Regions from separate parts of the Pseudomonas paeninsulae genome, predicted to be linked through region 1. Evidence: riboswitches for the same ligand, from Rfam matches in the RefSeq annotation. Region 1 holds a riboswitch; each other region holds the start of a gene.

What was found. Region 1 has a riboswitch for cobalamin ahead of btuB (TonB-dependent vitamin B12 receptor). Riboswitches for the same ligand answer to the same signal wherever they lie in the genome.
Region 2: it holds a riboswitch for cobalamin, as region 1 does, so the genes downstream of both, VCJ09_RS24560 (CbtB domain-containing protein) here and btuB (TonB-dependent vitamin B12 receptor) in region 1, are expected to answer to the same signal.
Region 3: it holds a riboswitch for cobalamin, as region 1 does, so the genes downstream of both, cobG (precorrin-3B synthase) here and btuB (TonB-dependent vitamin B12 receptor) in region 1, are expected to answer to the same signal.
Region 4: it holds a riboswitch for cobalamin, as region 1 does, so the genes downstream of both, VCJ09_RS02850 (TonB-dependent receptor) here and btuB (TonB-dependent vitamin B12 receptor) in region 1, are expected to answer to the same signal.

The regions. Positions count from the first base shown of each region.
Region 1 is NZ_CP141799.1:222,120-225,308, forward strand. It holds gene VCJ09_RS00975 (MotA/TolQ/ExbB proton channel family protein) at 1-469, shown strand, start outside; gene VCJ09_RS00980 (DUF2149 domain-containing protein) at 447-746, shown strand; cobalamin riboswitch at 826-1,058, shown strand; gene btuB (TonB-dependent vitamin B12 receptor) at 1,178-3,028, shown strand; gene VCJ09_RS00990 (hypothetical protein) at 3,067-3,189, shown strand, end outside.
Region 2 is NZ_CP141799.1:5,321,898-5,325,086, reverse strand. It holds gene cobM (precorrin-4 C(11)-methyltransferase) at 1-418, opposite strand, end outside; gene VCJ09_RS24570 (cobalamin biosynthesis protein) at 415-873, opposite strand; gene VCJ09_RS24565 (CbtA family protein) at 883-1,608, opposite strand; gene VCJ09_RS24560 (CbtB domain-containing protein) at 1,619-1,804, opposite strand; cobalamin riboswitch at 1,908-2,268, opposite strand; cobalamin riboswitch at 2,328-2,561, shown strand; gene cobW (cobalamin biosynthesis protein CobW) at 2,663-3,189, shown strand, end outside.
Region 3 is NZ_CP141799.1:5,301,313-5,304,501, forward strand. It holds gene cbiE (precorrin-6y C5,15-methyltransferase (decarboxylating) subunit CbiE) at 1-562, opposite strand, end outside; cobalamin riboswitch at 754-953, shown strand; gene cobG (precorrin-3B synthase) at 1,197-2,552, shown strand; gene VCJ09_RS24475 (precorrin-8X methylmutase) at 2,545-3,171, shown strand.
Region 4 is NZ_CP141799.1:628,164-631,352, forward strand. It holds gene VCJ09_RS02850 (TonB-dependent receptor) at 1-1,596, opposite strand, end outside; cobalamin riboswitch at 1,698-1,916, opposite strand; gene dxs (1-deoxy-D-xylulose-5-phosphate synthase) at 1,984-3,189, opposite strand, start outside.

The DNA of each region.
Region 1 (3,189 bases):
CAGTCAACTATTCACCTGGCTGCATCTATTGGTCGGCTGGTTGCTGCAACCGGTGACCCTCGGTCTGTTCGGCCTGCTGACGCTGGCGGTATGGGATTGCGGGGTGGCGGTCGGCGAACGCTGCGGCGGCCTGGCGCGCTGGCAACGCTTGCCACTGGCGGAAATTGAGCGGCGCGCGCGCAAGCGCCTGGAGCGCGCCGACCTGATCGCCCGCATCGGTCCGATGCTCGGCCTGATGGGCACGCTGATCCCGCTCGGCCCTGGGTTGGCAGCCCTCGGCGAGGGCAATGTGCAGATTCTCAGCGTGGCCATGCGGGTGGCCTTCGACACCACGGTGTTCGGCCTGCTTGCCGGGGTGATCGGCTTCGGCCTAGGCCGCCTGCGCCGACGCTGGTACGACGAGCTGCTGGATCGACGTGAGGCCATGGCGGCCGAGGAGCAGGCCGATGAGCCGGCGCTGGCGCTCTAACCGTTTCGCCGAGGGCGACGACGATCCGCTCGGACCGCTGGCCAACCTGGTCGACGTGGTGCTGGTGTTCGCCTGCGGTCTGATCGCCGCCCTGGTGGCGCAGACCGACCTGCTGCAGCGGCTCGAGGCACAGCGCCAGCCGCTGCCGGTGGAGCGCGGGCGAGAACTGCCGAGCCTGCCGGACAGCCTCAAGGGCCAGGACGGCGCCGGACTGGAGAGTGTCGGCCAGGTCTACCGTGATCCGCAGACCGGCAAGCTGATCCTGATCGGCCAGTGAGCGACCGATTGCCGCAGTGGTCGTGGCCTGAACGCCCGGGGTCGCTCGGCGCATTGACGGCCCGCCCGAAATATCTACACTCGCGCCTCTTGCTTCAGGTGACCCGCGGCCATGGCCGCGAGTAAACAGGGAAGTCGGTGCGTTGCGCGTGTTTACGCCAACCATTCCGACGCTGCCCCCGCAACGGTAGACGAGTCAAACCAGCGCTTTTTCAACCACTGTGCTTCGGCATGGGAAGGTGCGTCTGGTGGGATTGCGCATTTTCGCGCGCCGCTCGTAAGCCCGGAGACCGGCCTGTCGCAGTCCATGGCATCGCGGAGGGCGTTGTCTGGCGTGTGGGCTGCGCCGTTGTGCAGTGCATTCGCCGCTGGTTCTCCGCGTGTCTTACTCAGCCAAGATCGCCCGGGTGGGGCGGCGGAGCCTAGAACGCGATGAGCAATTCCCTTCCAATCAAGCCCTCAACCCTGCTGCTGTGCGCCGTTTCCTGCGTGCCCCTGGCCCAGGCGGGCGAACACACTCGTCTCGACGACCTTCTGGTGACCGCTACCCGTACTGCACAGACTGCCGAGCAGAGCCTGGCCGCGGTGACGGTGTTCGACCGTGCGCAGATCGAGCAGAGCCAGGCGACTTCCGTGCCCGAGCTGCTGAAGAAGGTGCCGGGCGTGTCCTTCGCCAACAACGGCGGCCCGGGTAAGACCACCGCGTTGTTCATGCGCGGCAGCGAATCCGACCATGTGCTGGTGCTGATCGACGGCATCAAGGTCGGTTCGGTGACGTCCGGTGGCGCGGCCCTGCAGGATTTGCCGCTGGAGCTGATCGAGCGGATCGAGGTGGTGCGCGGGCCGCGTTCCAGCCTGTACGGCTCGGAAGCCATCGGCGGGGTGATTCAGATCTTCACCCGCAAGGGCGCCGGCGCAGGCGCCAAGCCATTTTTCTCCGCCGGTTACGGTACCCATGACAGCTACAACGGCAGTGCCGGGGTCAGCGGCGGCACCGATAACGCTTGGTACAGCCTGGCCCTCAGTGGCGCCGACACCGACGGCATCAACGTCAAGTCGGCGGCCACCAGCGGCTACGAAGACGATGCCGACGGCTATCGCAACCTGTCCGCCGCGCTGAGCGCCGGTTATCGCTTCGCCAACGGCCTGGAGCTGGACGCCAACCTGCTGCGGGCCAAATCGCACAACGATTACGACCAGGTCAACCGCAAGCGCACTGCCGGTTTCCGCGCCCATGCCGATGGCGAATCAAATGTGCTGGGCACCCGCGCGCGTTTCGCCCCGCTCGAGCCCTGGCAGGTGACCCTGCAGGCCGGACGCAGCGAGGACAAGTCCGATGCGTTCCAGGATGGCGACTTCTATTCGCGCTTCGACAGCCGTCGCGACAGCCTCAGCTGGCAGAACGACCTGAGCCTGGCGCCCGGCCATACCCTGACCCTGGGCGCCGATTACCAGCACGACGAGGTCAACGGCAGCACCGATTACGCCGAAGACTCGCGGGATAACACCGGCGCCTTCGTGCAGTACCTCGGCGAAGTCGGTCGGCATGACTGGCAGCTGTCCCTGCGCCGCGACGACAATCAGCAGTTCGGCCGGCACGACACCGGCAACCTCGGCTACGGCTATGCCCTGAGCGACTGGCTGCGCGCGACTCTCAGCTACGGCACGGCGTTCAAGGCGCCGACCTTCAACGAGTTGTACTACCCCGGCTATGGCAATCCGGATCTGCAGGCGGAAACTTCCCAGAGCCTGGAGGCCGGTTTGCTCGGCCAGCATGCCTGGGGCCACTGGTCGGTCAACGCCTTCCGCACCCGCATCGACGACCTGATCGCCTACGACGCCAGCATCATGGCGCCGGCCAACGTCGATGCCGCACGCATTCGCGGCGTCGAACTGGTGCTCGGCAGCCAACTGCTCGGCTGGGACTGGAATGCCAACTACACGCTGCTGGAGCCGGAGAACCGTTCCTCCGGGGCCAACGACGGCAACGAGCTGGCGCGCCGGGCCAAGCGGCTGTTCAACCTGGATCTGGATCGCCGCCTCGGCGCCTTCAGCATCGGCGCCAGCCTGCATGCCGAGGGCCAGCGCTTTGACGATCTGGCCAACACCAAGGAGCTCTCCGGTTTCGCCACCCTCGACCTGCGCGGCGAATACCGCCTCAGCCCAGAATGGCGCCTGCAGACCCGCGTGGCCAACCTGCTGGATGCCGATTACGAGACCGCCCAGGGCTATAACCAGCCCGGCCAGGCGGTCTACCTGAGCGTGCGCTACCAGGCGCTTTGAGCCTGCCGGCAGCGCCACCTACTTCTGGAGATCAATGGATGAAGCTGCCACCGCGATGCCAACGGCTGATCGGCAGCGCCGTCCATTCCCCGCGTTACCTGGGCCGCCTGGCGCTGTATGTCGGCCTGGCGGCCATTGTCTATATCGGCGCCCGCTCCCGG
Region 2 (3,189 bases), 250 kb from region 1:
TGCTGGCGTAGCGGGTGAGGATCAGGGTCTGGGAGACGTCGGGCAGGGTCAGTTCGCTTTCCAGTAGGGCCGCACAGGCGGCAGTGGCGGTCACCCCGGGGATGATCTGGAACGGAATAGCCAGCGCACGCAGGTGGCGGATCTGCTCGCCGATGGCGCCGTACAGCGAGGGATCGCCGGAATGCACGCGGGCGACGTCCTGACCTTGCTCGTGGGCCTGGCGAATCAGCCGGATGATTTCATCCAGATGCAGTTCGGCGGTGTTGACCAGCAACTCGGCGCTATGCCCATTGAGTACCGCGGTGGGCACCAGCGAGCCGGCATACAGGATCACCGGGCAGCTGCGCAGCAGGCGCTGGCCCTTGACGGTGATCAGCTCCGGGTCGCCGGGGCCGGCGCCGATAAAGTAGACGGTCATACAGTCTCCACAATGGGGGCGAAGGCGAAGGCGAAGGCGAGGGCGCAGGTGGCACTGGCCGAACGGATCTTGGCGCACAGCAGCTCGGCGCGCGCACCACTCAGGATTTCGGCCTGAGCCAGGGCGCAGGCTTCGGCCACTCCGGCGCTGCCGGTTACCTGCAGGCTCAGCGCGCTGGGTTGGCTCAGGCGGCTCTGGTAAGCGTCCAGTTGGCTGGCCGACAACCACGCCAGCGGCAGATGCAGCTGTTCAGCCAGCTGGCGTAGACCGGGTTCATCGCGCTTGTGCTCGCTGCTGGCCAGGCCACTCAGGTCGCCGGGTTGTAAGCCCTGCAACGCCAGTGCCTGTTCCAGCAGGTGCAGGAGTTGCTCGCGCGAGCAACCGCGCCGACAACCCAGGCCGGCGACGTAGATCAACCGGCGCTTGGCGGTCGTGCCCCCTGCTGGGCTGGCCACGGCAGCGGCTCAGGCGCTCTGCTGGGGGCGCGTGTAGAACCAGGCGGCGGCTAGGCCCAGGGCCGCCCAGAACAGCGCGTTGCTCAGCAGCGAAGCGAGTATGAATTCTTGCTCCAGGGCTGCTGGGGCCAGGCTCGCATGCACCTCAGGTTGCGGCGCGCCGATCAGATGGGGAATAGCCAGTACCAGCAAGCCGGCGATGCGCAGCGCCCAGTGCCGGCTAAATGCCAACAGGCCCAGGCCGACAGCGGTGGCCACAGCCGTGCCGATCCACCAGTACTGGCGCAGCAGCAACTCGGCGGCGGCGCTGCCCGGCAGTTCCGGTGGCAGGCCGGCGGCCGGCGCGAGGGAGAAGGTGGCAAAGCCGCCGAGGCCCCACAGCAGGCCCTGCCAGGTTTGGCCCGGCGCGCGCAGGGTGAACAGACCGGCGAGCACCAGGGCGAAACCGATGGCCACCACCAGGTTGCTCAAACCGGTGGCCAGGGTGCGTTGCCAGCCGTGTTCGGGAGACCAGGCTTCGGCGTTGTGGCTATGGCCGGCGGCAGCCTCGTGGCTATGGGCGGGGGTTGCAGCGGCATGACTATGCTCGTTCAGCACGTCTTGCGCCGGAGCGTTGTTTTCATAGCTTTCCGCCTGGAGAATCAGTGGGGTCACCCAAAAACTCTGCAACAGGGTCAGAAAAATGGCGGCAAGCAGGCCAGCGAAGCCTGCCGTCTGGGCGATACGCTTGAACATGGCAGCGGTCTCAGTGGCAGGGGAAGGCGGCGCTGTGGCGGGTATCGTGGGCAGCGTTGTGCAGCGCCTCGATAGGCGAGAAGCCGGCAACGAAGATCAGCGCGGCGCCGAGCAGGCAGCTACCGACGGCCAGCACAAGGCGTTGCGAAAGAGGGAGGGTGACGGCTACTGAAGAAGCGAGTGCGCTGCTGGACATGGTCTGACCTTCTGCTGTTGGGGAAAGCGATGCAGGAGGAACGCAGCAAGGACCCAGGCCTGAACAGGCTCGGGATTCCGGCGCGTACCCGCCCACCGCGGGTTGCCAAACAAGGTTTCAGGCCGGTCTCCGGGCTTACGCAGACTGTCGACTGGACAGTGGAGGGTCAGCCTTCCCAAGCCGTGCGGCTCAGTGGCTATAACGACCCTGAGAACCTATTCAAAGTCTGCTGCGCGTCGGCCCTGCTGCGTTAAAAACAGGCTCGGAATGCTCATTTACAATTCGTAAACTCCGCTTCCTCGCCTATTTTTGCCTTGCATGGCTCTAGCTCGCGAGACTTTGTACAGATTCTGACATGCGCTTACCGTTGCGGGGGCAGCGCCAGAATTGCCCGTAAGGGCGCACTGGCTTCCCGTTTCACCTCGCGCAGTAATGCGCGAGACACCTGAAACAGCTTTTTAGAACATCACGAAGCGGCCCTGCCCGTCAACTGCGGCGATTGACCTGCCTGCGGGCACTGCGTAGCCTTCACCCCCGTCGAGGTTCTTCGGTTTTGCCACCGAAGCTAAGAGGGAACAGGGTTTATGCCCTGGCTGCCCCCGCAACTGTAAACGACTCGTACCCTTGTGTTGGTCTGTCGCCTGAGCGCGACAGCCCGACAGCCACTGCGTCCGCGCGGGAAGGCGAAGGGAATGGCCGGCGAGTATTCGCCAGCCCGGTCGTGAGCCAGGAGACCTGCCTCGCAACGCTTTTGACAACCGGGCGGGGTGCTCCGGTGGTGCATGGCTGGCGCGTTGTATCGCCACGCCTGTTCCCCCTGCCCGCTGGTCTTTCTTTCGAAGCCACGCAGGGTCGCCCATGAAAACGCTCGCCAAACTTCCCGTCACCATCGTCACCGGCTTTCTCGGCGCCGGTAAGACCACCCTGCTCCGGCATATGCTCAGCCATGCAGAGGGGCGGCGTATCGCGGTGATCGTCAACGAGTTCGGCGAGCTGGGCATCGACGGCGAAATCCTCAAGCAGTGCTCGATCGGTTGCAGCGAAGAAGAAGCCAACGGCCGGGTCTACGAGCTGGCCAATGGCTGCCTGTGCTGCACCGTGCAGGAGGAGTTCTTCCCGGTGATGCGCGAGCTGGTGGCGCGGCGTGGTGACCTCGATCACATCCTCATCGAAACCTCTGGTCTGGCCCTGCCCAAGCCGTTGGTGCAAGCCTTCAACTGGCCGGAAATCCGCAACGCCTGCACCGTCGACGCGGTGATTACCGTGGTCGACAGCCCGGCGGTGGCCGCTGGCACCTTCGCCGCCTTCCCGGAACAGGTCGACCAGCAGCGCCAGCTCGACCCCAACCTCGACCATGAGTCGCCGTTGCACGAACTGTTCGCCGA
Region 3 (3,189 bases), 270 kb from region 1:
TGGCCAGAGCATCGACGCGCCGCTCATTGGTGCCGCCCAGATGCTCCAGCACGGTCAGGCGGCTGGGGCCGAAGCCACGCTGGCGCAGCAGCTCGGCCACCGCCGCCGGGCTGTCGCCATCATTGCTCAGCAACAACAGGCGCGCGCCGGGGAAAATCCGCGCCTGCAACGCCGCCAACGGGCGCGCCACCAGCGACAGCACCGTCACCTCCTGCAACGGCCAACCGAGCCGGGCAGCGGCCAGGGATACCGAGGACGGCGCCGAGAACACCCGCAGCTCTTCGGCCGGCAGCTGCCGCGCCAGGCTGGCGCCGACGCCATAGAACAGCGGATCGCCGCTGGCCAGCACGCAAACAGGCGTACCACGCCGGGCCAGCAGCGGCTCCAGGCTGAAGGGGCTGGGCCACAACTCATGCGCGGCCGACAGATCCGCCGGCAGCAGGGCCAGCTGCCGCGCGCCAGCGACGATACAACGCGCATCGCCCAGCGCCTCGCGGGCCGCCTCGCCCAGGCCGGCATAGCCGTCTTCACCGATCCCCACCAGGGTTAACCAGGCCGTCATACCTACTCCTCTACGCCCGCCCGACGAGCAAGGGTGTCTGCGCGTCAAACAAAGCGGGCATAATACAGCCTTCGTCGGTGCCCAAGAGCCTGAACAGGGTCTGCTGCGCGTCGGCCATGCTGCGTTGGAAATGGCTTCGAACTGCTCATTTACTACTCGTAAACTCCGCATTCTCAGCCATTTCCGCCTTGCCTGGCTCTAGCTCGCACGCCCCTGGACAGGCTCTAAAATGGGCCTAAGAGGGAATCCGGAGCGATCTGCTGATCGTGACCGAGCTGCCCCCGCAACTGTAAACAGCGAGTCTGCCGCAACAGCGCCACTGGGTAACCGGGAAGGCCGCGCCAGATGATGACCTGTCAGCCAGGAGACCTGCCTACGACGCTAGTCGCGAGTGCCAACATCGGGCGGGGTGTACCGATGCCATTGAGTTCCCCTCCCACTTGGGCGGACTCTGCTGGTTCGGTCGCCGCGTCGTAGAAGCTGTTTACGATCTCGCGAGCTAGAGCCCTGCAAGGCAAAAACAGGCGAGGAAGCGGAGTGTACGAGCTGTACATGAGCATTCCGAGCCTGTTTTTAACGCAGCAGGGCCGACGCGCAGCAGATCGTAGGCAGGTTCGTTGTTGCTGGTGAACCTTTGCGCGACTTTTCCACCACCGTCGATCCGTCCGTACCACGCCCCGAAAAACCGGGATCGGCGTGCCCCGGCCTGTTGCGTATCGTCCATGCCCTGGACGGCGGCATCTGCCGGGTCAAGCTGGCCGGCGGCGTATTGAGTAGCGCCCAGGCCCGTGCCATTGCCGAGGCGGCCAGCCACTGCGCCAGCGGCGTATTGGAACTGACCAACCGCAGCAACCTGCAGATTCGCGGCGTGCGCCGCGAAGCCGAGAAGCCGCTGATCGAGCGCCTGCTGGCCGCCGGCCTCGGCCCACGGCATGTCGCCAGCGACGATGTGCGCAACCTGCTGCTCAGCCCCGCCGCCGGCCTCGACCCAGAGGCCCTGCTCGATACCCGGCCGCTGGCCGCACAACTGCTCGCGCTGCTGCAGGACAGCCCGGTGCTGCACGCGCTATCGGCCAAGTTCGCCCTCCAGTTGGACGGCGGCGAAGCCCTGACGATGCTCGAACACCCCCACGATATCTGGCTCAGCGCCCTGCCCGGACAGCCGGTCCGGCTGGCTTTCGGTCTGGCCGGTTGCCCCGGTGAGGCGCCACTAGGCGTGGTCAACGTCGAACAGGCGCCCGTGCTGATCGAACAACTACTAAAGCTGTTTCTCGAACTAGCCGGCACAGACCACAGCCGCATGCGCCAGCTGCTGAGCGTGATTCCAGCCAGCCAACTCCTGCAACAACTGCAAGCGCGCCTGCCCTTCACCCTGCAAGCCGCACCCGTAGCGTGGCAGCGTCCGCCGGTCAGCCCGCACGCGCCCATCGGCACGTATCCACAGCGGCAAGCGGGCCGGTGCATGGTCGCCACCGCCGCGCGACTGGGCCGGATCGACGCTGCGCAACTGCGCGCCCTGGCCGATTTGGCCGAACAGCAGGGCGACGCCAGCCTGCGCCTGACGCCCTGGCAGGGCCTGCTGCTGCCGAATATCCCCGCGACGGCGGCAGACGCCGTGCTGCAGGCGCTGGGCGATCTCGGCCTGCTGAGCGATGCGCATGAGCCCTTAACCAGCCTGATCGCCTGCACCGGCTCCGCCGCCTGCGGCAAAGGCCTGAGCGACAGCAAGGCCGATGCCCTGCGCCTGGCCGAGCGCCTGCGCGCCAGCAGCGCACGGCCGCAGGTGCATCTGAGCGCCTGCCCGCGCTCCTGCGCCGCCGCGCACACCGCACCTTTTACCTTGTTGGCCAGCAGCGCCAGCCACTACCAGCTCTATCAACGCACGCCTGAGGTGGCCGGTTTCGGTCAACTGCTAGCCGCTGCCATGACTATCGACGAGGCCGGCGACTGGTTCGCCGCCCACTGCGCAACAGGAAACCGCAATGCTTGAGTACATCCGCGATGGCCAGGAAATCTACCGCCAATCGTTCGCCACCATCCGCGCCGAGGCCGACCTCAGCGCTATCCCTGCCGATCTGGAAAAACTAGCGGTACGGCTGATTCACGCCTGCGGCATGGTCGATGTGGTGCAGGACCTGCGCTTTTCCGCCGGTGCCGGAGCGGCCGGCCGCGCCGCCCTGGCCAAGGGCGCGGCGATCCTCTGCGATGCGCGGATGGTCGCCGAAGGCATCACCCGCCCGCGCCTGGCCGCCAACAACCCGGTGATTTGCACCCTGCACAACGAGGGCGTGATTGATCTGGCCCACGAGCTGGGCAACACCCGCTCGGCGGCGGCCCTGGAGCACTGGCGCGCGCACCTGGAAGGCAGCGTGGTGGTGATCGGCAACGCCCCCACCGCGCTGTTTTATCTGCTGGAAATGCTCGACGCCGGCGCGCCCAAGCCGGCGCTGATCATCGGCATGCCGGTGGGCTTTATCGGCGCGGCGGAGTCCAAGGACGCCCTCGCAGCCGACAGCCGCGGCGTGCCCTACGTAATCGTGCGTGGTCGCCGCGGCGGCAGCGCGATGGCGGTGGCGGCGGTCAACGCCCTGGCCACGGAGGTGGAGTGATGAGTGCTATAGAGCAAC
Region 4 (3,189 bases), 410 kb from region 1:
CGCAACTCCAGGCACGTCGTTATCCTTGAACGCGCCTGCACGGTAGGTGGCGTCGGTGAAGCTGTACTGGCCGTTCAGCTGCAGGTCCGCGCTCAACTGTCGACTGCCTTCCAGCAGCAGGCCGTCGCGGCGAGTCTTGTCCAGGTTGAGGGTGACGAAGTTGACCGGGTCGAAGAGGATCTCGTCTTCAAGGTCCAGGCGGTACAGGCTGAGCTGGTAGCGTTGAATGGCGTCCTGCCACTCCACTCCGCCTTCCCAGGACTCGCCGGTCTGCGGTCTGAGGAAGTCGACGCCGGGCTGGGTAAAGGCGTTGTCCTCGACGTTGGCGAAGCGCAGCACGTCTTCGCGCTTGATGAAAAGGCGGGTCTGCGTATTGGCCTGCCAACTCAGGCCCAGGCTGGTGCTGTCCTCGCGCTCGGTCTGCGAGCTGTTGCGCTCCAGGTTGCGATCCTCCGCCTCGCTGCTGCGGTAGCCGAGGGTCAGGGTTAGCTGCGACCCCAGTGGCTGGCTGAGCTGGCTGTACCAATCGCGCAGGGTCTGCCGCGAACGGGTATCGCCGAAGATCGAGCTGAGTTCGTAATCGCTCTGCGTGTGATCGTGGCCGAGCAGCCACTCGCTGCGGCCCAGGGCGGTGTCCCAGTGGGCGGTCAGGCGCGGGCTGATGGTGTCGACGCGGGTGCCCTGGGTGAAGGGGGTGGCGAAGAGCGCACCGAGGCCGTCGCTGTCGCGCTGGCTGACATCCAGGTCGGCGTCCCAGTGGCTGCCGAGGTTCTGGCGCAGGGCGAACCGATGCACCTGGGTCTTGCTGTCGTTGAAGTCGTTGGGAGTGCCGGCGGCGCGGCGGTCGTTGTGGCTCTGCGCGACGCTCAGGCTGCCGGGGTAGCGCAGCTCGTCGTCGATCGTCTGGTATTCGTAGAGCGCCCAGCCGCGACTGTGGTCGTAGCGCAGGCGACCGAACAGGTTGCTGTAGGAGGCGTTGTTGTTGTCGCGATAGCCGTCGGCATGCTTGGCTTCGCCGCTGCCGTAGAGCGAGAAACCGGCGCCGAGGAGCTGGTTGAAGTTGCCGCGATAGGCCTCCAAGTCGTCCGAGCCCCGGCCGGCTTCGATGTACGCCTGGTTGGTGCTCGGCTGGCGGGTGATGATGTTGACCACGCCGCCGACGGCCTGGTCGCCATACAGCACGGTGCCGGCGCCGCGGATGATCTCGATGCGTTCGATATTGGCCAAGGGCACGCTGTTGAGGTCGGCGGTCTGCTGGCTGGGGTTGTTCAGGCGGCGGCCATCGACCAGCACCAGGGTGTTGTTCGCCGCATTCTCGCCGAAACCGCGCAGGCTCAGGGACACGCGATTGCCATCGCCGAGGGTGTCGCGAATCTGCAGGCCCGCCTGGCCGCGCAAGACCTCGACCAGGCTGTTGGCGGCGCTGTTATCGATGGCTTCGCGGGTGATGACCGCGATGCTGGCGGGGGCGGGCTGTTGCAGCGGCGTGGCACGGGTGATCACCAGCGGCGGCGCCTGATAGGGCGCGGGCGATTCGCTGGCCAGCAACGTGCCGGGTGCCAGGGTCATGGCCAAGGCCAGGGGGGAAAGCTTCATCGATCAATCCTCAAAAGGTAAACGTCTTTTGAGGAGGGCAGGGACAAGCACCGGACAAGGAGGCAATAGCCAGCGCTTGACGGTGATGCCCTCCGCAACACCAGTCAGATTGCGTCGAGGCAGGTCTCCGGGCTGCCGACTGATGCTTTTCTCTCCTTCCCAGGCGAACCCAGTGGTGTGTCGAGAAAGCCTGCGCGTGAGCGCTGTCGGTTACCGTTGCGGGGGCAGCGCAGGCGTTGCGGCTGTCGAGTTGACGGCTACGCACCTGCTTCCCTTTTCACGCGGCTGGTGTGGCCGCGACCTCGAACACGTAAACGCCGGCACCATAAGGCACGGCGGGATAAAAGCACAAGCAGTCCTGTGCGCAGACCCGGGAGCAGGTCGCTCCTACGCCTTAATCGTCTGCAGTAGCGACAGACGCTGACGCACCGCCTCCTCGATACCGGCTTGGTCGAGGCCGCACTCGGCGAGCATCTGCGCCGGCTTGGCGTGTTCGACGTAGTAGTCCGGCAGGCCCAGGTGGAGCATCGACTTGAGGATGTTCTCACGGGCGAGGAATTCGCTGACCGCGCTGCCGGCGCCGCCCATGATGCTGTTTTCCTCGATGCTCACCAGCAGCTCGTGGCTGGCGGCCAGTTCGCGGATCAGCGCTTCGTCCAGCGGTTTGACGAAGCGCATGTCGATCACCGTGGCGTCCAGGGTTTCGCCGACCTTGAGCGCTTCGGCCAGTTGCACACCGAACACCAGCAGGGCCACGCGCTGGCCCGTGCGGCGAATGACGCCCTTGCCGATCGGCAGGGGTTCAAGCGCTGCATCAATCGGGGCGTTCGGGCCACTGCCGCGCGGGTAGCGCACCGCCGCCGGGCCGTCGAACAGGTAGCCGGTGGTGAGCATGTGGCGCAGTTCGTTTTCGTCGCTGGGGGTCATCACCAGCATGCCGGGAATGCAGCGCAGGTAGGCCAGGTCGAAACTGCCGGCGTGGGTCGGGCCGTCTTCGCCGACCAGGCCGGCGCGGTCGATGGCGAACAGCACGTCGAGGTGCTGCACGGCGACGTCGTGGATCAACTGGTCGTAGGCGCGCTGCAAAAAGGTCGAGTAGATCGCTACCACCGGTTTGGCGCCGTCGCAGGCCATGCCAGCGGCCAGGGTCACGGCGTGCTGTTCGGCGATCGCGACGTCGAAATAGCGGTCGGGGTAGCGCTCGCTGAAGGCCACCAGGTCCGAGCCTTCCTTCATCGCCGGGGTGATGCCGACCAGGCGTCGGTCCTCGGCGGCCATGTCGCACAGCCACTGGCCGAACACGCTGGAATACTTGGGGCCGCCAACTTTCTTCGGGGCGGCGGCCGGGGCGTTGATCGGGTCCAGCTTGGTGATCGCGTGGTAGCCGATCGGATCGGCTTCGGCCGGGGCGAAGCCCTTGCCCTTCTTGGTCACCACATGGAGGAACTGCGGGCCTTCCAGGTCGCGCATATTGCGCAGGGTGGCGAGCAGGGTCGGCAGGTCGTGGCCGTCGATCGGGCCGATATAGTTCCAGCCCAGTTCCTCGAATAGGGTGCCGGGGACCAGCATGCCTTTGGCGTGTTCCTCGGTCTT